Regions from separate parts of the Actinokineospora sp. PR83 genome, predicted to be linked through region 3. Evidence: riboswitches for the same ligand, from Rfam matches in the RefSeq annotation. Region 3 holds a riboswitch; each other region holds the start of a gene.
The links. A riboswitch is a leader RNA that binds a small molecule or an ion and turns the genes downstream of it on or off. The one in region 3 is predicted to bind cobalamin.
Positions count from the first base shown of each region.

Region 1: another riboswitch for cobalamin. It lies ahead of L6E12_RS24165 (CbtB-domain containing protein); the one in region 3 lies ahead of L6E12_RS18075 (ribonucleoside-diphosphate reductase subunit alpha).
Region 2: another riboswitch for cobalamin. It lies ahead of L6E12_RS11845 (ABC transporter substrate-binding protein); the one in region 3 lies ahead of L6E12_RS18075 (ribonucleoside-diphosphate reductase subunit alpha).

Region 1 covers NZ_JAJCXD010000075.1:35,900-43,413, forward strand. Annotated here, with positions in the region: gene L6E12_RS24150 (AraC family transcriptional regulator) at 311-1,315, opposite strand; gene L6E12_RS24155 (NAD(P)H-binding protein) at 1,398-2,234, shown strand; gene L6E12_RS24160 (CbtA family protein) at 2,332-3,108, opposite strand; gene L6E12_RS24165 (CbtB-domain containing protein) at 3,129-3,341, opposite strand; cobalamin riboswitch at 3,379-3,514, opposite strand; gene L6E12_RS24170 (histidine phosphatase family protein) at 3,574-4,143, shown strand; gene L6E12_RS24175 (GAF domain-containing protein) at 4,408-6,312, shown strand; gene L6E12_RS24180 (response regulator transcription factor) at 6,309-6,962, shown strand.
Region 2 covers NZ_JAJCXD010000035.1:37,349-44,862, reverse strand. Annotated here, with positions in the region: gene L6E12_RS11870 (hypothetical protein) at 222-1,580, shown strand; gene L6E12_RS11865 (DUF998 domain-containing protein) at 1,680-2,228, opposite strand; gene L6E12_RS11860 (hypothetical protein) at 2,424-2,579, shown strand; gene L6E12_RS11855 (ABC transporter ATP-binding protein) at 2,621-3,415, opposite strand; gene L6E12_RS11850 (iron ABC transporter permease) at 3,412-4,440, opposite strand; gene L6E12_RS11845 (ABC transporter substrate-binding protein) at 4,437-5,318, opposite strand; cobalamin riboswitch at 5,514-5,658, opposite strand; gene L6E12_RS11840 (response regulator transcription factor) at 5,718-6,401, opposite strand; gene L6E12_RS35365 (histidine kinase) at 6,394-7,514, opposite strand, start outside.
Region 3 covers NZ_JAJCXD010000050.1:17,599-25,112, forward strand. Annotated here, with positions in the region: gene L6E12_RS18050 (Lrp/AsnC family transcriptional regulator) at 1-14, shown strand, start outside; partial or broken gene L6E12_RS18055 (FAD-dependent monooxygenase) at 294-1,247, opposite strand; gene L6E12_RS18060 (FAD-dependent monooxygenase) at 1,253-2,470, opposite strand; gene L6E12_RS18065 (zinc-binding alcohol dehydrogenase family protein) at 2,511-3,470, opposite strand; gene L6E12_RS18070 (TetR/AcrR family transcriptional regulator C-terminal domain-containing protein) at 3,536-4,174, shown strand; cobalamin riboswitch at 4,403-4,620, shown strand; gene L6E12_RS18075 (ribonucleoside-diphosphate reductase subunit alpha) at 4,738-7,514, shown strand, end outside.

The sequences.
Region 1 (7,514 bases), on a different contig from region 3:
ACCACCCTCGCCGAGCTGCTGACCGCCACCCCCGGCTGGACCCCACCCGATCTGTCCGATGTGGACATAGTGGCCCAACCCCACTGCCACCACCGGGCCACCCTGGGCTGGGACACCGACGCCGCCCTGCTGCGCCGGGCGGGCGCGGAAGTGGAGGCGGTCGGCGGCTGCTGCGGCCTGGCCGGGAACTTCGGCGTCGAACGCGGCCACTACGAGGTGTCGGTGGCCGTCGCCGAGACCGCCCTCCTGCCCGCCCTGCGCGCCCGCCCCCGCCCGGTCCTCGCCGACGGCTTCTCCTGCCGCACCCAGGTCAGCGACCTGACCGGAGCCCACTCCCGGCACCTGGCGCAACTGCTCGCCGATCACCTCCCGACCCCGGGAGGGGATCGGCGCGGCGGAACTCGCTCGGACTCATGCCCCGGGTCCGCTTGAACGCCGCGCTGAACGCGAACGCGTCGGAGTAGCCCACCGCGCGGGCGACCTCGGCGACGGTCGTCGCCTCGCGCTCGACCAGCAGGTCCGCCGCGAGCGCCATGCGCCAGCGGGTGAGGTAGGTCAGCGGCGGTTCGCCCACCAGGTCGGCGAACCGCTTGGCCAGGGTGGAGCGCGACACCCCGGCCCGGTCGGCCAGTGCCGCGACCGTCCACGGCGCCGCCGGTTCGGCGTGCAGCAGGCGCAGCGCGCCGCCGACCACGGGGTCCCGCTGGGCGGCGTACCAGGCGGGCGGTTCACCGCCGGGGCGGTCGAAGTACTCGCGCACCGAGCAGACCAGCAGCCAGTCCAGCAACCGGTCGAGGACCACCTGCTGGCCCGGGGTGTCGACGGCGACCTCGGCGGCGAGGTGGTCCAGCACGGCGTCGGACCCGCCGCCGGGGGCCACGCGCAGCACGACCGGCAGCGCGTCCAGCAGCCTGCGGCTGATCTCGCCGCGCACCGGGTAGGCGCCGACGATCAGCGTCGTCGCGCCCGCCCCGGGGTCGCCGCCGCTGTCGTCCTTCCAGCCGCGCCGGTACCGGGTCCCGCCCTCCTCGGGCGTCGTGCAGTGCTCGCCGCAGGCGACCGGCTCGGCCGTGGTGCCGACCTCGTCGACGAAGGTGAACGGCGCCGGACCCCGCACGATGACCGTCTCCCCCGCGCCCAACCGCTCGGGCGGGCGGCCCTCCGGCACGATCCAGCCCGCCCCGCCGAGGACGGTGCACAGCGTCAGCGGCGCACCGTCGACGAAGTGCAGCGACCAGGGCGGTGACAGGGTCGTGCAGGCGAACAGCGAGCCCTGGGCCCGCATCCCGCGGAAGAGGTCTCCGAACGCGTCCACCCTCCCGAGGTTAGACGATCACAAAGGCGATTCGGCTTTTCACCCATGGATTCGTCCAAGGGGGTGCCGTTGAATCGCTGTCATGCGCAACGACACCACTCTTGTCCTCGCTGCCACCGGCAAGTCCGGCAGGCGGGTCGCCGCCCGCCTGCGACTGCGCGGCACGCCGGTGCGCGCCGCCTCCCGGTCCAGCTCGACCCGCTTCGACTGGGCCGACCCCGACGGCTGGGACGCGGTGCTGGAGGGCGTTACCGCCGCCTACGTGGTGGCTCCGACGGTGCCCGGGCCGGTGCACGAGTTCGTGGCGCGGGCCGAGGCCGCGGGCGTGCGGCGGCTGGTCCTGCTCTCCGGGCGCGGCGCCGACACCTGGGGCGACTCCGCGTTCGGGCTGGACATGCGCTCGGCCGAGGACGCCGTGCGCGGTTCGGCGCTGGACTGGACCGTGCTGCGGCCGTCGAACTTCGACCAGAACTTCGACGAGGACCTCTTCCACGCCCCGCTGGTGGCGGGCGAGCTGGCGCTCCCGGCCGGTGCGGTCCCCGAGCCGTTCATCGACCTGGAGGACGTCGCCGACGTCGCGGCCACGGTGCTGACCGAGCCCGACGGGCACGCGGGCAAGGTCTACGAGCTGTCCGGGCCGCGCGCGCTGACCTTCGCCGAGGCCACCGAGCTGATCTCCCGGGCGGCCGGGACACCCGTCACCTACAAGCAGGTCTCCCCCGCCGAGTACACCGCGGCGCTGGTCGAGCAGGGCTGGGGCGAGGCCGACGCCCACCACGTCGCCGAGATGTTCGTGCTGATGGAGAGCGGGGTGATCGCCGAGACGGCGGACGGGGTCACCGACGTGCTGGGGCGCGCGCCCCGGACCTTCGAGGACTACGCCGTGCGGGCCGCGGCAGCGGGCGCCTGGCAGCGCTGACCTCCCACCAACCCACCAGCGGTCCGGGCTTTTCACCCCGAGAAGCACTGAACCCCCGTCCTCGCGCCGAGGACGGGGGTTCAGTGGTGCGAACGGTCTAGCGGGCGCGGGTGAGCCCGCGGTGCAGCAGCGCAGCGAAGCCGATCCCGATGCCCGCCCACAGCACCGCCGAGGTGCCCAGCGAGGCGATCCGGAACTCCCACAGCGTGGCGCCGGGGAAGCCGTCGGGGACCTCCTGGAAGTCCGGAAGCAGCTTGGCCGCCACCGTCACCAGCACCAGGTAGCCCAGCCCGGCGACCAGGACCGCGGTCCACCCGCCGAGCCGGTCGGTCAGCCTGCGGCCCACGACCACGGCGACCAGCGCGAGCACCAGCGAGATGCCGACCATGCCGAAGAACAGGGCGGTGCGCTCGCCGATGGTCTCGCCCCGGCCGACCGCGGGCGGGTTCGCCGGGTAGGTCAGGAACGGGACCAGCACGACCGCGGTGTAGCCGATGCCCAGCACCGCCACGGCGGTGCCGCGCGGGCTCGCGGTGCCCAGCCGCCCGTAGGCGAAGGCGAACGCCAGCCCGAACAGGCCGCCGAGGCCCAGCCCGTAGACGACGGTGCCGATGGCGAGGCCGCCGGTGGACTGGAACGACCGGGAGACGACCTCCTCCTCCGCGTCCTCCTCGCCGTGGCTGTGCCCCGCCGCGGCGCCGTCGTCGTGCGAGTGCTCGGCGGCGGCGCCCTGCTCCTCCAGGGAGATGGCGGTGTCCACCGACGGTTCGCCGAACGCCTCGGCGAACCCGAAGGCAAGGACACCGCCGAGCAGGCCCGCGAGCAGGCCCCACACGAGCAGCGAGCGGACGTTCAGCGCGGCCGAGGTGGCCACGGGGTCGGTCCTGGTGTCGCTCAGTGGCACGGGAAGCCCAGCAGGTGGCGGGCGTCGTGGACGAGCTCGTGCACGTAGGTGCCGTCGAACACGGCGAGCGCGCCCTGCTCGGCGCCGACGAAGTAGAGCGCGATCAGCGAGATGATCCCGACGAAGAGCGCGTACGGCAGGATCTGCCGCACCGGGATGCTGACGGGAACGGGGACGGGGGTGGCGACGGCATGCGTCGTCATGGGGTGCCTCCTCAGGCTGCACGCGGCCCGACGGGTCCAGGGGTGTCGACGGCGGAGGGTCTGACTGCGGAGCGGTTGCCCGGTCCATCACAGTGGCGCGGCCGTGCCGGGATCACACCGGCTTCCTCATACCATCTCGGTCAGTCCCGAAACCTATGGGAGCGCCGCTTGCAGTGTCAACGCGCCCGCGTCCGCGGTGGGCAACATCATCCGTCCAGCTCAAGGGGTGTCGGTGGGTAATCGACTGACCCTGGTCAGCCACGGCCCCACCGCGGCCACCCGGGTGGCGGCGTTCCCGGTCGACGAGCCGCTGTCGGACCCGGGGCCGGTGTCCGCCGCCGGGTTGGGCCGGGTGGCGGTGGCGCTGCGTGGGCCGGAGACCCGGTGCGCGCAGACCGCCACCGCGCTCGGGCTGGCGGCCTCGGTGGACGACCGGTTGCGGGACCTGGACTTCGGCGCCTGGCGGGGGCGCACCCTCGACGACGTGGCGGCGGCCGAGCCCGCCGCGGTGACCCGGTGGCTGACCGACCCGGCCGCGGCCCCGCACGGCGGCGAGTCGCTGGCCGACCTGGTGGCCAGGGTGGGCGGTTGGCTCGACGAGCGACCCGCCGACCCGGCGCCGGTGGTGGCGGTGACGCACCCGTCGGTGGTGCGCGCGGCGCTGGTGCACGCCCTCGGCGCCGACCCGGCCGCGTACTGGCGCATCGACGTGGTGCCGCTGTCGCGGACGGTGCTGCGCGGCGGCCCCGGCCGGTGGGCGCTGCGCTGGCTGAGCCCGGCGGGACAACAGCGCGACGAGTGACTTTTTGTGCTTCCTTTCCAGAATTCCGAAAAATACCCACCGAAAGGAGAAGTGGCCCGGCGAATGGCAACCACTCGGCATTGAGGTGACATTCCGCGCCCGATCTTGCGCGGCGGCGGGAAGTCCGCGATCCTCTTCCCACCGATCACGCCCACGACGGGCGTCAACGCGTGCCGCCTGGACCTCCGCGGGCGCTGACCGGGCCGCCACCGCCCGATGCGTACCGGGCGCGGGGGTCGGTTTCGCCGAGACGGGTGGGAGGCCGTGCTGGACACGGGTGTGGGTGACATGGGCGGACCGGGCGCCGAGCCCGGCGCCGCCGCGAACCACGACGCGGCGGACAACGACCCGGGGGCCCACGATCCGCAGCGGCGACCGGCCGACGACTCGGAGGGCGGTTCCCCGGTCGGCGAGCCGGAACCGGAGAGCCCGCACCTGGCCCGCGACGCGCTCTTCCGCGGCCTGGTCGACCGGGCCGTGGCCGCGGAGATGTCGCACGAGCGGATGCGCCACCTGCTCGGCGCGGTGCTGTCGGTGGCCAGCGACCTGTCCTTGCCCGACGTACTGCGCCGCATCGTGGCGGTGGGCTGCGAACTGGTCGGCGCCCGCTACGGCGCGCTCGGCGTGCTCGGGCCCGACGGCGAACTGACCGAGCTGCTGTACTCGGGCGTCCCCGACGACGTGCGCGCCGCCATCGGCACCATGCCCACCGGCCGGGGCGTGCTGGGCGTGGTGAGCAGGCAGACCGGCCCGCTGCGGATCGACGAGCTGCGCGGCCACCCGGCCGCCGTGGGCTTCCCGCCCGGCCACCCGGAGATGCGTTCCTTCCTCGGCGTGCCGATCCGGTTGCGCGAACAGGTCTACGGCAACCTGTACCTGGCCGAGAAGACCGACGGGCGGGCGTTCACCGACGAGGACGAGGACGTGGTGGTCGCGCTGGCCGCCGCGGCGGGCATGGCCGTGACCAACGCCCGGCACTACGAGCTGAGCCAGCGCCGGGAGCGCTGGCTGGTGGCCACCACCGAGGTCACCGCCGTGCTGCGCACCGGCGGGGGCGGCGAGGACGAGGGGCTGGCGCTGCTGGTGCGCCGGGCCAGGGAGATCGCGGCCGCGGCGGTGGCGATCGTGGCCGTGCCGGACGGCCCCGGGCACATGGTGCTGCGCGCGGTGGACGGTCGACTGCGCGAGGAGCTGGCAGGCACCAGGATTGTCACCGTCGACAGCCTCACCGGCGACGTGTTCAGCACCGGCAGGCCGCGGTCGGTCGCCGAGGTCGCCGAGGCGACGCTGAGCCGGTCGGCGGAGACGTTCCGGTCGCTGCCACCGGAGATCAGCGAACTGGGACCGGCGGTACTGGTGCCGCTCACCGGCGGGCGCACCCCGGTCGGGGTGCTGATCGTGGCCCGCGACCGCGGCGCCCCGCCGTTCGACGAGTCCGACCTGGGGATGGTGCTCGACTACGGCACGCACGCCGCGCTGGCGATGGGCTTCGCCGAGGCGCAGCGGGACAAGCAGCGGCTGGCGCTGTTCGAGGAGCGCGACCGGATCGCCCGCGACCTGCACGACCTGGTGATCCAGCGGCTCTTCGCGCTGGGCCTGGGGTTGCAGGGGCTGCGCCGCGACCCGGCCGCGGCCAACACCCCGGAGCAGATCACCGGGTTCATCGCCGAGATCGACCAGACCATCCGCGAACTGCGGCGCAGCATCTTCTCCCTGCAGCAGCCCGCGAACGGCCCGTACAGCCTGCGCTCGGACATCCTGCGGGTGATCTCCGACGCGACCGTGTCGCTGGGCTACGAGCCGACCGTGCGGCTGGAGGGGCCGCTGGACTCGGTGGTGCCCGCGGACATCGCGCTGGACCTGATCGCCACCCTGCGCGAGTCGCTGTCCAATGTGGTCCGGCACGCGGACGCGGCGGCGGTGCAGGTGACGGTGGCGGTGGACCGCCGGGCGACCCGGCTGGAACTGCTGGTGCACGACGACGGCCGCGGGGTGCCCGAGGGGGTCGCGCACCGCAGCGGGCTGGCGAACATGGACCAGCGCGCGCGGCGCTGGTCCGGGTGGTGCGTGGTCGAACCGGCCGACGCCGGGGGGACGAGAGTGGACTGGTCGGTACCGCTGGGGTGGACGTCCACCGCGGCGGCGCGAGGGGCGGAGGGGCACGCATGACGATCTCGGTGTTCGTGCTGGACGACCACGAGGTGGTCCGGCGCGGGTTGCGCCAACTGCTGGAGGTGGAGCCGGACATCGACGTGGTCGGCGAGGCCGCCACCGCCGCGCAAGCGCTGGCGCGCATCCCGGCGGTGCGACCGAGGGTGGCCATCCTGGACGTGCGGCTGCCCGACGGCGAGGGCGTCACGGTGTGCCGGGAGGTCCGGTCCCTGGTGGACCCACCGCCCGCCTGCCTGATGCTGACGTCGTTCTCCGACGACGAGGCGCTGTTCGGCGCGATCATGGCGGGCGCGGCCGGGTACATGCTCAAGCAGGTCAGCGGCAACGACCTGGTCTCCGCTGTGCGCACGCTCGCGGCGGGGGGCTCGCTGCTGGACGCGGGGGTGACGGCGACTGTGCTGGATCGGCTGCGGGGTGGTCGGGTCGAAGACCCCCGGTACACGACGTTGAGCCCGCAGGAGCGGAAGATCCTGGACCTGATCGCCGAGGGGATGACGAACCGGCAGATCGCCGGGGCGCTGTACCTGGCGGAGAAGACTGTGAAGAACTACGTGTCGACGTTGTTGCACAAGTTGGGGTTCGATCGGCGGACTGAGGCGGCTGTTTACGCGACTCGGTTGCAGAACACTCGGCGGGGGCAGGGGTGAGTTGCAGCGTTCGCTGGGGCGCTTGACGTGGCTGTGCGGCAGGCCGTGCCGCGTTTAAAAGCCCGGGATTTTTGTGGGCGTGCCCGGGTGGGTGGATCTGCTCGGGCGGGGCCCCTACAGCGATCATGCGCCCAGTGTGACCGAGTGGGGCGAAAAGATGCCCCACAGCCCAAGCAGGCTTGCACATGATCGCTACCCCCACCCAAGCACATCCACCCACCCGGGCATTGGCGTAGCCGGGCCGGCGGTTGCGAGGGCGGCTGGTTTTCGCTGCGCTCGGTGGGTTCGGCGTGGCTGGCCGCCCGGCCGCCGGTTGGCGGCTGCGCCGGGAGTTCGACGTGGCTGGCCGATAGGCCTGCGGTTGGCGGGGTGGTCGGCGGCTGCGCCCGGCGGGGTTCGGGTGGCTGGCTGCCGGGCTGGCGGTTCGCGGAGGCGGGCCGCTGCGCCGGTGGGTCTGGGGTGGTGGGTGGCTTGGGGGCCTGGGTGGGTGCGGAAGTTTCCGGATGGCGGGCTGGTGGGGGTGCTGGTCACCGATGTGGCCGGGGTGAGTCG
Region 2 (7,514 bases), on a different contig from region 3:
AGGTGCTGCCGGGAGTGGAGAACACGGGCACCCCGTTCACCTGATCGTGAGCCCCGCTCGTGCGCACAGTGGTCGGTGCTCGGCAACCGGGTGACGCGGCCCGCGCGGTGCAACCCCTTCCGGCGCTAGCCATCGCGGGTGGGCGTGCCGCACGATGAGGGTCACTCGCTTGTGGAGCAAGGCGAACCCGAACTCCACTGTGGACCCGATGTGGAGATGGCATGACGTCTGGACACCACCCCAACGGCAGGCTGCGCGCCCTGATGGCCGAGAGCGGCTGGACCGGCGAAGCACTGGCGCGGGCCGTCAACACCGCGGGCCGCGAGACCGGGCTGCGGCTGCGCTACCGGCGGGACGCGGTGTCGCGGTGGCTGGCCGGGATGCGTCCCCGGCCACCGGTGCCCGACCTGGTCGCCGAGGTGCTGTCCCGCCGGGCCGGTCGCCACGTCACCGCGCAGGAGGCGGGACTCGTCGCCGCGGAGACCGGCGCCCGCTCACCGCACTGGTGGCAGGTCGTGCCCGTGGGCGCGCTGTTCGACGCGGGCGTGGGCGCCTACAGCGTGGCCGCGCTCGCCGTGCCGCCGTGGACCGCGCACCCGGTCGAGCACCCGGCGGCCGACCCGCGCACCGGCCCCCGGGTCGGGGCGGGGGAGGTCGCGGCGGCCAGGCTGATGGCCCGCCTGTTCGCCGACGCGGACACCGCCTTCGGCGGCGGCCACTCCCGGCACACCCTCGCCTCCTACCTCAGCGCCACCGTGGCCCCCTGGCTGCGCGCGGACGCGGCCCCGGCGGTGCGGCTGGACCTGCTGTCCACCGCGGCCGGGCTGGCCACCCTGTGCGGGGCGATGGCCGTCGACGACCGGGCCAACGCCTGCGCCCAACGCCACTACCTGGCCGCCCTGCGGCTCAGCGCCGAAGCCGGGAACGCCCCCGCCCACGCCGTGGCGCTGCGCGGCCTCGCCGAACAGGCCCGGCTGCTCGGCCACGCCCACCACGCCGACCGACTCGCCGAGGCCGCCGTGCGCACCGCCGGGGACAACGCCCACCCGCGCCTCGCGGCGTCCCTGCACGGCGAACTCGCCGCGTCGGCCGCCGCCGCCGACCGGGGGCAGCGCGCCGCCCGCCACCTCACCGCGGCCCACCGGGCACTGGAACGCGACACCGAGCCGGACGACGACCCGGACGCCCCGCTGTCGGACCTCCTGCTCCCGGGCACCCGCGGTCACCACTGGGCGGTGCTCGCCCAGCACCGGGCGGAGGTGGCCGCCTGCGCGGCCGACCGGCCCGCGGCGATCAACGCCCTGCGGGCGTCGTTGCGGCACCGGCCGACCCCCGAGCGCCGCGCCCGGGCGCTCACCCTGGCCCGGCTCGGCGAACTGCACCTGGCCGAGGGCCAGGTCGAGGACGCGTGCCGCGCCTGGGGCCGGTTCCTCGACGACCACCCCGCCCTGACCTCCGCCCGCGCCGACGCCGCCTTCGACGCGCTGCGCACCCACCTCCGCGCCCACCTGTCCGTCCCGGCGGCGCGGGCGCTGTGGACCAGGGTGGCCACCGGCCCGGCGGCGCGTGCGGGCGCGTGACCGGCAGGACCTCCGGGTGGAACGCGGCCACGGCGTGACCGCTTTCACCCACAGCGGCGAGAAGGCGGGCCGTGGACACCCGGTTTCGTCCACTGTGGATTATCTTGCACCGGTCCCGGTGCGGCGGTGGGCCAACACGGCGACGGCGGGCCAGAAGACCTGGGCGCCCGCGAGCACCCGTTCGGCGAGCCCGACCAGGTGATCGGCGCGCAGCGACAGCCCGAACCCGGCCAGGCAGACCAGGAACACCGCCGTCGCCGCCCACGCGGACCGGGCCCCCGGTGCGGCGGCGGCCGCGGGCCAGATCGACAGCGCGCCGAACGCGACGGCGGCCGCGACCTGGTGCCCCGCCGCGGGCTGGGGGAGCGCGGCGACCGCGGCGCTGGCCACCCCGGCCACCGCCAGCAGCACCCGCCCCGCCGGGCGGGCGCCGGTCAGCCCGGCGGCGGTCACCACGTGGCAGGCGCCGACCACCGCGAGCCCGGTGGTCATGATCCACCGGTTCGGCGCGTCCACCGCGGCCAGCGCGCTGATCGTGTCGCGCACCTGGTCGAAGTCGGGGTGCGCGGCGGCGGCCGCGGTCCAGCCCCCGATCAGCGCCACCGGGGCGAGCGAGGACGACAGGACAGCCCACCTGCGCACGGTCATCCGCCCATGCTCTCGCGGAACCCCGGCGGCGGCCGTGCGGGACAACCCCCGGTCGACCTCCCTTGTCCGAAGAGGGCCGCACATGACGAGCCCCGGAAGCTGCCAGGTGGACCCGTCACCGGAGCGGCTGGTGGCCCCGACTGGCTGCCACGCGCCGCCGACCGTCTTGACCTGCGGGCCACCGGAGTCGGGTGCGTGGCCACCGACGTCACCGAGACCAGTGCGCCGCCGGAGGTGCGGTTGTTGCTGCCCACGCGCAGCCGCGTGCTGGAAGGCGACCTGCCCTGCACGCAGTGCCGCGCGTTCTGGGTGACGGTCCCGAGACAGGGGCAGGACCGTTCACGGAAGTAGCCCCCAACGCGGAGCGCACAAGCCCTGCGCTGGCGGTTGCCTCAGCCGGCAGAGGGCGTTCCCCGCATCAACTCCGCCGTGGCGCGGCGGAAGCGGACGTGCAACTGCCCGTCCTCGGTGGAGACCACCGCGCGGACGCCGTAGACGTCCGCGATCAGGTCCTCGGTGAGCACGTCGACCGGCGTCCCCGCCGCCACGACCCGCCCCGCCCGCAGGACCACCACGTGGTCGCAGAACATCGCCGCCAGGTTCAGGTCGTGCAGGGCCACCACTGTTGTCACCGGCAGCGTGGTGACCAGGTGCAGCAGGTCGAGCTGGTGGGCGATGTCGAGGTGGTTGGTCGGCTCGTCCAGCAGCAGCTCGCGGGGCTCCTGGGCCAGCGCCCTGGCGAGCTGGACCCGCTGCCGCTCGCCGCCGGAGAGCGTGTGCCAGGACTGCCCGCCGCGGTCGGTGAGGCCGGTGGCCGCCAGCGCCGAGCGCACCGCCGCGGTGTCCGCCGCGGACTCGCCCTCCCACGCGCGCCGGTGCGGGATGCGGCCGAGCCGCACCACGTCGAGCACGCTGAGGTCCACCTGCGTGTCGACCTGCTGCTCGACCACGGCCAGCCTGCGCGCGACCACGTGCCGCGGCAGGTCGGCCAAGGGGGCGCCGTCGAGGGTGACCACGCCGCCGCCCGTGGGCAGCAACCCCGCCAGCACCCGCAGCAGGGTCGACTTCCCGGCGCCGTTCGGGCCGAGCAGGCCGATGGTGGCCCCCGCCCGGCAGTCCACGGTGACCCCGTCGAGCACGAGGTGGCCACCGGCGGTGCGCACGACGCGGTCCGCGGCGAGGGTCATCGCCTGCTCCTGGTGCGGTAGAGGATGACCACGAAGGCCGGGACGCCGATCAGCGAGGTGAGCACGCCGACGGGGATCTCCTGCGGGTCGAGCGCGGACCGGGCGGCGGTGTCCACCCACACCAGGAAGATCGCCCCGCCCAGCGCCGAGGTGGGCAGCAGGCGGGCGTGCCCGGCCCCGGCCAGCGCCCGCGCGGCGTGCGGCAGCACCAGCCCGACGAACCCGATCGCCCCCGACGAACTCACCAGCACCGCCGTGAGCAGGGCCGTCGCGCACAGCAGCACCACCCGCACCCGGGCCACCCGGATGCCCAGCGACGCCGCGGCGTCCTCGCCGAAGGCGAACGCGTCCAGGGTGCGGCCGTGGCCCAGGCACACCACCAGCGCCACCACCAGCACGGCCGCGCAGACGCCGACCTCGGTCCACGTCGCGCTCGACAGCGACCCGAGCAGCCAGAACAGCACGCCCCTGGTCGTCTCGGCATCGGCGGAGGTGAGCACGATGAACGAGGTGAGCGCGGAGAACAGCTGCATCGCCGCCACCCCGCAGAGCACCACCCGGTCCAACTGCCCGCCCAGCAGCCGACTCAGCACCAGCACCAGGGTGAACGCCAGGACCGCGCCCAGGAACGCCCCCGCCGACAGCGACACCGCGCCGCCGCCCACCCCGAGGACGACGACCACCACCGCACCGGTCGATGCCCCGGAGGACACGCCGAGCACGAACGGGTCGGCGAGCGGGTTGCGCAGCAGCGACTGGAGCACGACCCCGCACACCGCGAGCCCGGCCCCGCAGACGGCGGCCAGCAGCGTCCTGGGCAGCCGCAGGTGCCAGATGATGCCGTCGCGGATCGGCGAGAGCACCCGCTCCCCACCGCCGAGGTGGGCCAGGACGGTGCGCCAGACCTCACCCACCCCGATGTCGGCCGGGCCGATGGTGATCACCACCGCCGTCGAGGCGACCAGCAGCACCAGACCAGCGGCGTACCGCAGGCCGGTCCGGGCGCGCGTGGGCGCCGCGGTCACCCGAGCGGCCCGAAGCCCCGCAGCGCCGCCGCGACCTTCTCCACGCCCTCGACGGTGCGCATGGTCGGGTTGAGCGCCTGCCCGCTCAGCGCCACGTACCGCTTGCCCTGCACCGCCCGCATCCGCGAGGTGACCGGGTTGGACTCCAGGAACGCGATCTTCGCCGCGGCGGTCTCCGCGGTCTGCGACTTGCGGGTCAGGTCGCCGATCACCAGCACCGCCGGGTCGCGCTCGGCCACTGTCTCCCAGTTGACCTGCGGCCACTCCGCGCGGGTGTCGTCGAAGACGTTCTTCGCCCCCAGCGCCCCGGTGATCACCCCCGGTGCCCCGCAGCACCCGGCCAGGTAGGGCGATTCGGCGTTGGCGAACCAGTACAGGATGCTGACCCGCGACGCGTCGAGCCCCCTGGTCGCGGTGTCGAGCCGCTCGCGCAGCCCTGCCACGACCTGCTCCCCGCGCTCAGTGACGTCGAACAGCTCCGCCAACTCCCGGATCTCGCGGAACACGTCGTCCATGGTCAGCGCCGTGGACCGCACCCCGTCCCCGTCGCCGCTGTTGTCCTTGGTGCCGCAGTCGGTGGGGGACAGGTAGGTGGTCACGCCCAGTTCCTCGAACCGCTCCCGGGTCGCCACCCCACCGGTCCCGAGCACGGATTCGAACGAGGCGGCGACGAAGTCCGGCTCGACCGCCAGGACCCGCTCGAACGACGGCGCGTTGTCCGCCAGCCGCGGCACCTTCGCGTTCGCCTCGGCCAGTTCCGGCAGAACCGGGTCGGTCCAGGTCGCGGTGCCCACCATCCGGTCGGCCAGCCCCAGCGCCAGCATGATCTCCGCACTGCCCTGGTTCAGCGCCACCGCCCGCTTCGGCGGCTCGCCCACCCGGACAGTCCGCCCGCAGTTGTCCACCCCCGTGCCCCGACCCGCCGCGGTGTCCGCCCCGCCCCCACCGCACCCGGCGACCGCCAAGACCGCGACACCCACCAGAACCCGAAACCGCCACGCTCCGCGCACGCCGAATCCTTCACCCTCAAGGGCCCCACGCGAGCCCAACCGGACGGTCGCCCACCCCGGCCGTCAGCCGGAGTGGGTGCCAGTGGGTAATCGGACTCGGAACGCTCGGAAGCCGTCCCTCACCGCTGCGCGTCAGTCCCGGTCTTGCACCGGAGTTCCCCCGCCCGAACCCGCTTCCGCGGCCTCGGCTGGCCCGCGAAAGCTAACACAGCCCTCATCCGCCGCGATCCACCCGCCGCGTCGTGAAGCACCTCACACCGGTGCACCTCAGGCCGATGGGTCGTGGCGGAGGTAGGTGAGCACAGCGGACACTCGGCGGTGCAGGGTGGCTTCCTCGCCGAGTCCCAGCTTGGCGAAGGTGGAGTGCCCGTGCTTCTCCACTGTGGACTCGCTGATCACCAGGGTGGCGGCGATGGCCCGGTTGTTGTGGCCCTGGGCCATGAGCCGCAGGACCTCGTACTCCCTCGCGGTCAACCGGGACAGGGGCGAGTCGGCGGCGCGGGTGTGACCGCGCAGGAGGATGTCGACCACCCGGGGATCGATGCTGGAGCGGCCCGCGCGGACCTCCCTGATGGCGCCCAGGAGGTGGTCGAGGTCGCCGACCCGTTCCTTGAGCAGGTAGGCGAGCCCTTCGGTCCCGTCGCGGAAGAGGGCGAAGACGTAGGACTCGTCGGCGTGCTGGGACAGGACGACCACTCCGGTGCCGGGGTGGTCGGCGCGGATGGTGTGCGCGGCGGTGATGCCCTCGGTGCGGTGGCCCGGCGGCATCCGGATGTCGGTGATCACCGCGTCCGGGCGGAGTTCGCCCACCGCGTGCAGCAACTCCACCGCGTTGCCCACGGCGGCCACCACCTCGACCTCACCGGAGTCCTCCAGCAGCAGGCGGGTGCCCTCGCGGACCAGGTAGTGGTCCTCGGCGAGGACGACCCGGGTCGTCGGCCGCTCAGGCACCGCTCCTCCTGACCGGCAGCCGGACCCGCACGGTGGCGCCCGCGCCCGGTGCGCTGGTGGCCACCAGCGCACCGCCCACCGCGTCCACCCGGTCGCGGAGCCCGGTGAGCCGCACCTCGCCGGGGAAACCGACACCGTCGTCGGTGACCTCGATGTCGAGCAGGTCGGCGCGGCTGCTGAGGCGGATCGTCGCCCGGGTCGCCTCGGCGTGCTTGAGGACGTTGGTGAGCGCTTCGGAGACGAGGAAGTACGCGGCCTCTTCCACGTCCGGGACGAACCGGGCACCGGTCACCTCCGGTCCCGCGTGGACGGTGACCGGGATCGGCGCCCGCCGCGCCCGCGAGCGCACCGCGGCGGCCAGGCCCTGGTCGGTCAGCTCCGACGGGTGGATGCCGTGGGCCAGCTCCCGGACCTCGGTGATCACCCGGTAGACGTCCTCCTGCACCTCGTCGAGCATGGCGTCCACCCGGTCGGGGTCGCGCCGCAGGTGATTGCGGACCAACCGCAGCCGCGTGACCATGGCGACCAGGTCCTGCTGCACCCCGTCGTGCAGTTGCCCCTGGACCCGGCGCCGCTCGGCGTTCTGCGCCTGCACGATCCGCGCCCGGGACGCCTCCAGCTCCCCGGCCTGCTCCTCGACCCGAACCACGTGGGCCGAAAGCTGCGCGGCCAACCCCAGGTTGTGCACGGCCAGCGCGGTCTGCCGCGCCAGCGTCTCCACCAGCGCCCGGTCCGACGGCGTCAGCGCGCCCTCCACCTTCGGACCGCACTCGATCGACCCGACCACGGTGTGCCGGTGGCACAGGGGCACCGCCAGCACCGCCTTCTCGGCCCTCCCGGGCACCCCGGCCGTGTCGACGGCCCGGTCCGGCGTCTCCAGGGTGACCCGCGCCCACCGCAGGTCGAACGCCTCCGCCACCGTGCGCGCCAATTCGGCCGCGAGCGCGGACGGGCGGAACACCCGCTCCAGGGTGGCGCCGAACCGGACCAGCAACTCCTGCCCGCTCGGCCGGTGGCCGTACACCCGGGTCGCGGCGACCCTGGTCAACCGAGCCCGGACCGGCTCGGCCGCCACGGTGGCCGCCACGGCGACCAGCACCACCAGACCACCCG
Region 3 (7,514 bases):
CTTCCGCGCCGTAGGCCGGCTCCAGTCCGTCGCGTCGGCATGGGCCGAGGGCGTACGACTGGACCCGACAGCGCCCGGGCTCGCTGACCGCCCGCCTCCGCCGCCTGCCGACGGCCGCGGATCCTGCGGACCAGACCGAGGAGGACCGAACGCAGTGCCTCGGCCCGACGGCTGGACGGGACGAACATCTGCTGCTTGAGCCGCGCGGTGCGCTGGTGCTTGGTGATGAACGGGCGCAGCCCGGCCTCCCAGGCGTCCAGAGCGGCGGCGAGGTCGTCGGGGTGCTCCAGCAAGGCCGCGCTCAGTGCGGCGCCGCCGCGCAGCGAGGACGTGGCACCCATGCCCGAGTAGAGGTTCATGCACCACGCCGCGTCCCCGACCAGCACGACCCGGCCCTTGCCCCACCGGGGCATCTTCACCTGGTGCACCGAGTCGAACAGGTGGTCAGGGGCCTTTTCCAGGGAGTCCAGGACGTGGCGCACCACGGGATCGTCCGTTCCGGAGAAGACCGAGCGCAGCCGCTGGACCCGCGATCCGCTGAACTGCTCCTGGATGTCTGTCGTCCGGTACGTCAGCAGCGCGGTGGGCGCGTGGTCGGCGAGCCCGAACACCCACACCGCCCGCTTCGCGCGCGCGATGATGATGCTGTCGCTCGCCTCGTAGGAGGGCACCTGCTCCTCCAGTCGGAAGGCGCAGATCATCGCGTTCCACGTGGTCAGGTAGTCCTCGTCCGGACCGAACACGATCCGGCGCACGCTCGAGCGCATCCCGTCCGCGCCGACGACCATGTCGAAGCTCTCGCGGTACTGCGCACCGGTACCGGCCTTCTCGAGCAGGACCTGCACTTCGGCAGGACCGTCGGTGATCGCGACCGGAGTGGTCCCGAGCCGCACCTCGACGCCGGTGATGCCCTGCCACAGCGCGGCCTCGATGTCGCCGCGCAGCACCGCTGCAGGCTCTCCGGGCTGGTCCAGGAATCCCAGAGCCTGCCTGCGCCTGCCCCTGCGGTCCACCGACCACGAGTTCCCGCCCGGTCGTCGTTCCGGGTTGCGGGTGTGCAGGTGGTCGGCGATGCCCAGGTCGACCGCGGCCTGCCTGCCCTCCGGGAACAGCCCGACGAAGTAGCCCCCGGTACGCCGCTCGGGCGCCCGTTCGACGATCACCGGCGTCCAACCGGCCCGGCGCAGCCCGATCGCCGCGGACATCCCCGCGATCCCGAGCCCCACCACCAGCGCCCTCTTCCGCATGGCCGTCACCGCGCCGTGACGGACGGGGCGGCAGCCGTCGCTGCGGTGAACTCCGCTGCCAGCCTGCGGTGGACGACCCTGCGGACCAGATCGAGGACGCCAGAAACCAGCACCTCGGCCGAGCGGTTGGACGGGACGAACCGCTGTTGCTTGACCCGTGCGGAGCGCCGCTGGCGGGTGATGTAGGGGCGCAGGCCGGTCTCCCAGGCGTCCAGAGCGGCGGTGAGGTCGCCGGGGTGCTCCCGCAGGGCCACGCCCAGTGCGGCGCCGCCGCGCAGCGAGGACGAGGAGCCCATGGCCGAGTAGGTGTTCATGCACCAGGCCGCGTCCCCGACCAGCACGACCCGGCCCTTGCTCCACCGGGGCATCTTCACCTGGTGGATCGAGTCGAACACGTGGTCAGGGGCCTTCTCCAGGGAGTTCAGGACGTGGCGCACCACGGGGTCGTCGTCCATCCCGGAGAAGGCCGCGCGCACCTGCTCGATCGACGGCCCGGCGAACCGGTCCGGGATGTCCTTGGTGCGGTAGGTCAGCCATGCGCAGGGCGCGTGGTCGGCGAGTCCGAACACCCACATCGCACGCTTCGGGCGCGAGACGATGATGCTGTCGCTCGCCTCGTAGGAGGGCACCTGCTCCTCCATCTGGAACGCGCAGATCACCGCCTTCCAGTTCGCCAGGTGGTCCTCGTCCGGGCCGAACACCATCCGGCGCACGCTCGAGCGCATCCCGTCCGCGCCGACCACGAGGTCGAAGTCCTCGCGGTACTGCTTCCCGGTGCAGGCGTCCTCAAGCAGGACCTGCACCCCGCGTGCGCCTTCGGTGATGTCGACCGGAGTGGTCGCGAACCGCACCTCGACCGCGTCCTCGGTCCCGTCGCCGGTGATGCCCTGCCACAACGCGGCCTCGATGTCGCCGCGCAGCACCGCTGCCAGCCCGCTGGGCGCGTCCAGCAGGCCCAGAACCGGCTTGCGCCTGCCCCGGCGGTCCACCGACCACGAGTTCCCGCCCGGTCGCCATTGCGGGTTGCGGGTGTGCAGGTGGTCGGCGATCCCCAGGTCGGCCACGGCCTGCACACCCTCCGGGAACATGAAGATGAAGTAGCCCCCCGTCCGACGCTCGGCTGCTCGTTCGACGATCACCGGCGTCCACCCCGCCCGGCGCAGCCCGATCGCCGCGGACATCCCCGCGATCCCGAGCCCCACCACCAGCGCCCTCTTCTGCATGGCTCTTCCCCTCCACGACAACGATCGATTGATGGACAACTCAATCCGGCACGACGACGGCCCGGCTGCGCCCGGTATGTGCCCACGCCTCACCGATCCGGCTCAACGGGAACGCCGTGTAGGGCACCTGCAGCGACCCGTCGGCGAAGCGGGCCATGACCTCGGGCGCCTCGGCGAGCATCTCCTCCGGGGACACCGATCCGACGCCGCTCCCGGTGATCCGGACCCGCCGACTGCGCAGCAGGTCCGCAGGCAGCGACGCCTCCAGACCCGCGAGCGAGCCGATCTGCGAGTAGACCGTGTCCGCTTCGGTGTCCTCGCGGCCCCGCCCCAGCACGGCGAACGCGGCCTCGGCGACAGGCCCCCACAGGTAGTCCAGCACGAGACCGGGCTGCGCCTCGGCAACAGCGTCGGCCAGAGCCTTCTCCAGGCCGTCAGGACCGTCCTGGGCCAGTGACACCGTCGTCGCCCCGGCACCGCGCAGCCGCTCCAGCGCCTCCGGGTCGCGCCCGGCGGCGATGACCCGCTCCGCCCCGAGAGCCAGCGCGCCCCGCACCGCCAGGCTGCCCGACATCCCGGTCGCGCCCAGCACCAGCACGGTGCCCAAAGCCCCCACCTCCCTGCGCCGCGCGGCGAGCACCACCCAGCCCGACAGGCCGGGGTTCATGCCCGCGGCGATCGCGAGTGGATCCGCCCCCGCCGGAACCTCCGCCTGGAACGGAGCGACCAGCCGCTCGGCCATCGTCCCGAAGGGAGGACGCGCGTATCCGGTGTAGACCAGGCGCCCGTCACCGGTGCGTGCGACCGCGTCGATGCCCGGCACCAGCGGATACGTCATCTGGCCGCGGCTGTAGTGCCTGCCGGTGACCACTCCGCGGACGATGTTGTGCAGGCCGGCTCCGACGAGGCGCAGTGGCTCGTGACCGGGCGGGATCGTCGGCTCGGGGAAGTCGGCGCAGGCGGGTGGCACATCGGGGGCGGTGACGACCGCAGCACGCATCAGGTCCTCCTGAACTAAGTTCAATGATGTGGCCAGTGTTCCTGAACACCGTTAAGGTGTCAATCATGACCAAGGGCATCACCCGGGAGCGGATCGTCACGGCGGCGCTCGAACTCCTCGACGACGAGGGCATGGACGGCCTCACCGTCCGCGCGCTCGCGTCCCGGCTGGACGTCCGCGCCTCCGCCCTGTACTGGCACGTGCGCAACAAGCAGGAGTTGCTCGACGAGGTGGCCACCGAGGTCATGCGCCGCGTGACCGGCGCCCTCGCGGCGATCCCGCCCGGCGCAGGCTGGCGGGACGACCTCTCCTCCTTCGCCCGCGTCCTGCGCTCGGAGTACCTGCTCCACCGCGACGGGGCCCGCATCTTCAGCGGCACCCGGATCACCGACCCGGACGTGGTCCGCATGAAGGAGCCGTTGTTCGAACGCTGGATCGCGGCAGGCTGGACGCCCGCTGACGCCGACGACGCCGTCGACGTGGTCACCGCCTTTGTTGTCGGCTTTGTCATCGAGGAACAGGAACGACGCCAATCCGCCGAGACCGATCCGACGCGCTACTCCACGACACTGCGCGACGCCTGGCTGGGCGGAGGCGCGTCACTGGTCAAGGAGGCGGGCCACCTCCGCGACGACGGCGACCAGCGGTTCGAACGGCACCTCGGCAAGGTCCTCGACGGCATCGCCGCCCGGCCGGACGCGTGACTCACCCGCGCTTGCGCACCAGCACCGCGGCCGCGACGAGCCACCCATCAGGACGTAGTGCTGCACCCCGGCCAGGGAGTTCGCGGCGACCTCCGCGGCGAGCGTGTCGGTGGCTGTCGCTGCCTGACCGCGTTGACGACCGCGGTCGCCGAACCGGTGGCGTGCCTCGTGTGAGGGGACGCACGGCACACCCACATGGGGTTGCTTGTGGACGTGGCTACAACATGTAGTGTCTCGCACGTCGATGGTTCCGACGCTCCCGCCGGGAGCGGAGGAGGCAAGAGGGAACCCGGTGTGATTCCGGGACTGCCCCGCAGCGGTGAGTGGAAACGACAGTCGTCACAGAGCACTGAGGGCTCGCGCCCTTGGGAAGCGACGGCCAGTAGGTCCGGCTGGGAGCCGGGTGTCCGCGAGTCCGAAGACCTGCCGTCGACGCGTGCGCCGTCCGGCGCACGCGTGTCCGGGGCCTCGTGGGCGGGCCGACACGGATGGCGCGCCGGTTGTGCGCGCCCCTGTGTGGTCGCCTCGTGCCCCGGGCCGCTCCAGGCCGCGAGGAGAGGGCTGTGACGACCACAACGACGACCACGCCGACGAATCCGGATACGGGTGGCGGAGGCGCGCAGGTGCGGGTCATCCGCCGCGACGGTGCCGTTTCGGAGTTCGACGCCACCAAGATCCAAGTGGCGATGACCGAGGCGTTCCTGGCGGTTGAGGGCGGCGCCGCGGCGTCCTCGTCCAGGCTGCGCCCGTTGGTGGTGGAGCTGACCGACCAGGTGCGGCAGGCGCTGCTCGAACACGCGGGCGCCGGGAACCCGCTGCACATCGAGCAGATCCAGGACCAGGTCGAACTGGCGCTGATGCGCGACGGTCACCACCGGGTTGCACGCGCCTACGTGCTCCACCGCGAGGAGCACGCGCGGGCCCGGGAGACCGCGCCCGTCGCGCCCGGGTTCCGCGTGAAGGGCGCGGACGGTGAACTGCGCCCGGTCGACTGGGACCGGATCGCAGTGGTGGTCGCCGAGGCGTGCGGGGGACTGGCCGACGTCTCGCCCGCGGCTGTGCTGGGCGAGGTGCGCCGGGTCCTGCACGACGGGATCACCGTCGACGAGCTGGCCGTGGCGCTGGTGATGGCGGCGCGGGCGCTGGTGGAGACCGAGCCGAACTACTCCTCCGTCGCCGCCCGGCTGCTGTTGGACCGGTTGCGGCGGGAGGTGCTGACCAGGGTCGAGGGGCGCCCGGTGGAGGCAATCGGGGCGGAGCTGTCCTACGCCGACCACTTCCCGGCGTACGTGCGGCTGGGCATCGAGCTGGGGCGGTTGGACCCCGAGCTGGCCGCGTTCGACCTGGACCGGATGGCCGCGGCCATCCGTCCCGAGCGGGACGGGCAGTTCGACTTCCTGGGGATGCAGACGGTCTACGACCGCTACTTCCTGCACGACCGCGGTGTGCGCTACGAGTTGCCGCAGTCGTTCTTCATGCGGGTGGCGATGGGGCTGGCGCTGCGCGAGGACGACCGCGAGGCTCGGGCGATCGAGTTCTACGAGCTGTTGTCGTCGTTCGACTTCATGTGCTCGACCCCGACCCTGTTCAACTCCGGGACCACCAGGGCGCAGTTGTCGTCGTGCTTCCTGACCACGGTCGACGACGACCTGCGCAGCATCTTCCAGGGCTACCAGAACAACGCGCTGCTGGCGAAGTTCTCCGGCGGCCTGGGCAACGACTGGACGCCGGTGCGCGGCATGGGTGCGCACATCCGTGGCACGAACGGCGAGTCGCAGGGGGTCGTGCCGTTCCTCAAGATCGCCAACGACACCGCCGTGGCGGTCAACCAGGGCGGCAAGCGCAAGGGCGCGGCGTGCGCGTACCTGGAGACCTGGCACGTCGACGTGGAGGAGTTCCTCGACCTGCGCAAGAACACCGGTGACGACCGGCGGCGCACGCACGACATGAACACCGCCAACTGGGTGCCGGACGAGTTCCTGCGCCGGGTCGAGGCCGATGCCACGTGGACGTTGTTCTCCCCCGACGAGGTGCCCGACCTGCACGACCTGTACGGGCTGGCGTTCGCCGAGCGCTACCGCGCCTACGAGGACGCCGCGGAGCGCGGCGAGGTCCGCGTGGTCAAGCGGGTGCGGGCGGTCGAGCTGTGGCGGCGGATGCTGACCGCGCTGTTCGAGACCGGCCACCCGTGGATCACCTTCAAGGACCCGTGCAACCTGCGCTCGCCGCAGCAGCACGCCGGGGTGGTGCACTCGTCCAACCTGTGCACGGAGATCACCCTCAACACCGGTGCGACCGAGGTGGCCGTGTGCAACCTCGGTTCGGTGAACCTGGCCAGGCACGTCACCGCCGACGGGCTCGACGGCGAGCGGTTGCGGCGGACGGTCCGAACGGCCGTGCGGATGCTGGACAACGTGATCGACATCAACTTCTACACGATCCCCGAGGCAGAGCGGTCCAACCTGCGCCACCGCCCGATCGGCCTGGGCCTGATGGGGTTCAGCGACGCCCTGTTCACCCAGCGGCTCGCTCCCGGCTCGCCCGAGGCGGTGGAGTTCGCCGACCGCAGCATGGAGCACCTCAGCTTCCACGCCCTCTCGGCGTCGGCGGAGCTGGCGCGCGAACGCGGCAGCTACGAGTCCTTCGACGGTTCGCTGTGGAGCCGGGGCATCCTGCCGATCGACTCGATCGCACTGCTGGCGCAGGCCCGCGGGGGAGACCTCGACATGGACACCTCCTCCACCCTGGACTGGGACGCGCTGCGCGCCGAGGTCCGCGGCGGGATGCGCAACTCCAACACGATGGCCATCGCCCCCACCGCGACCATCTCCAACATCTGCGGTGTCGGCCAGTCCATCGAACCGCTGTTCCGCAACCTCTACGTCAAGTCCAACATGTCCGGCGACTTCACCGTCCTCAACCGCCACCTGGTCGCCGACCTCAAGGAGCGCGGCCTCTGGGACGAGGCGATGGTGTCGGACCTGAAGTACTTCGACGGCTCGCTCGCGCCGATCGACCGGGTGCCTGACGACCTCAAGGCGCTCTACGCCACCGCGTTCGAGGTGGACCCCGAGTGGTTGGTCGAGGCGGCGTCGCGCAGGCAGAAGTGGATCGACCAGGCCCAGTCGCTCAACCTCTACATCGCCGCCCCCAACGGCCGCAAGCTCGACAACCTCTACCGGCTGGCCTGGCGCAAGGGCCTCAAGACGACCTACTACCTGCGCTCCACCGCCGCCACCAGCGTGGAGAAGTCGACCCTGCGCGGTACCGACGGCAAGCTCAACGCCGTGCGCCCGGTTCCCGCGCCCGCCGACCCGATGCCGCCGGTGACCTCCGACGA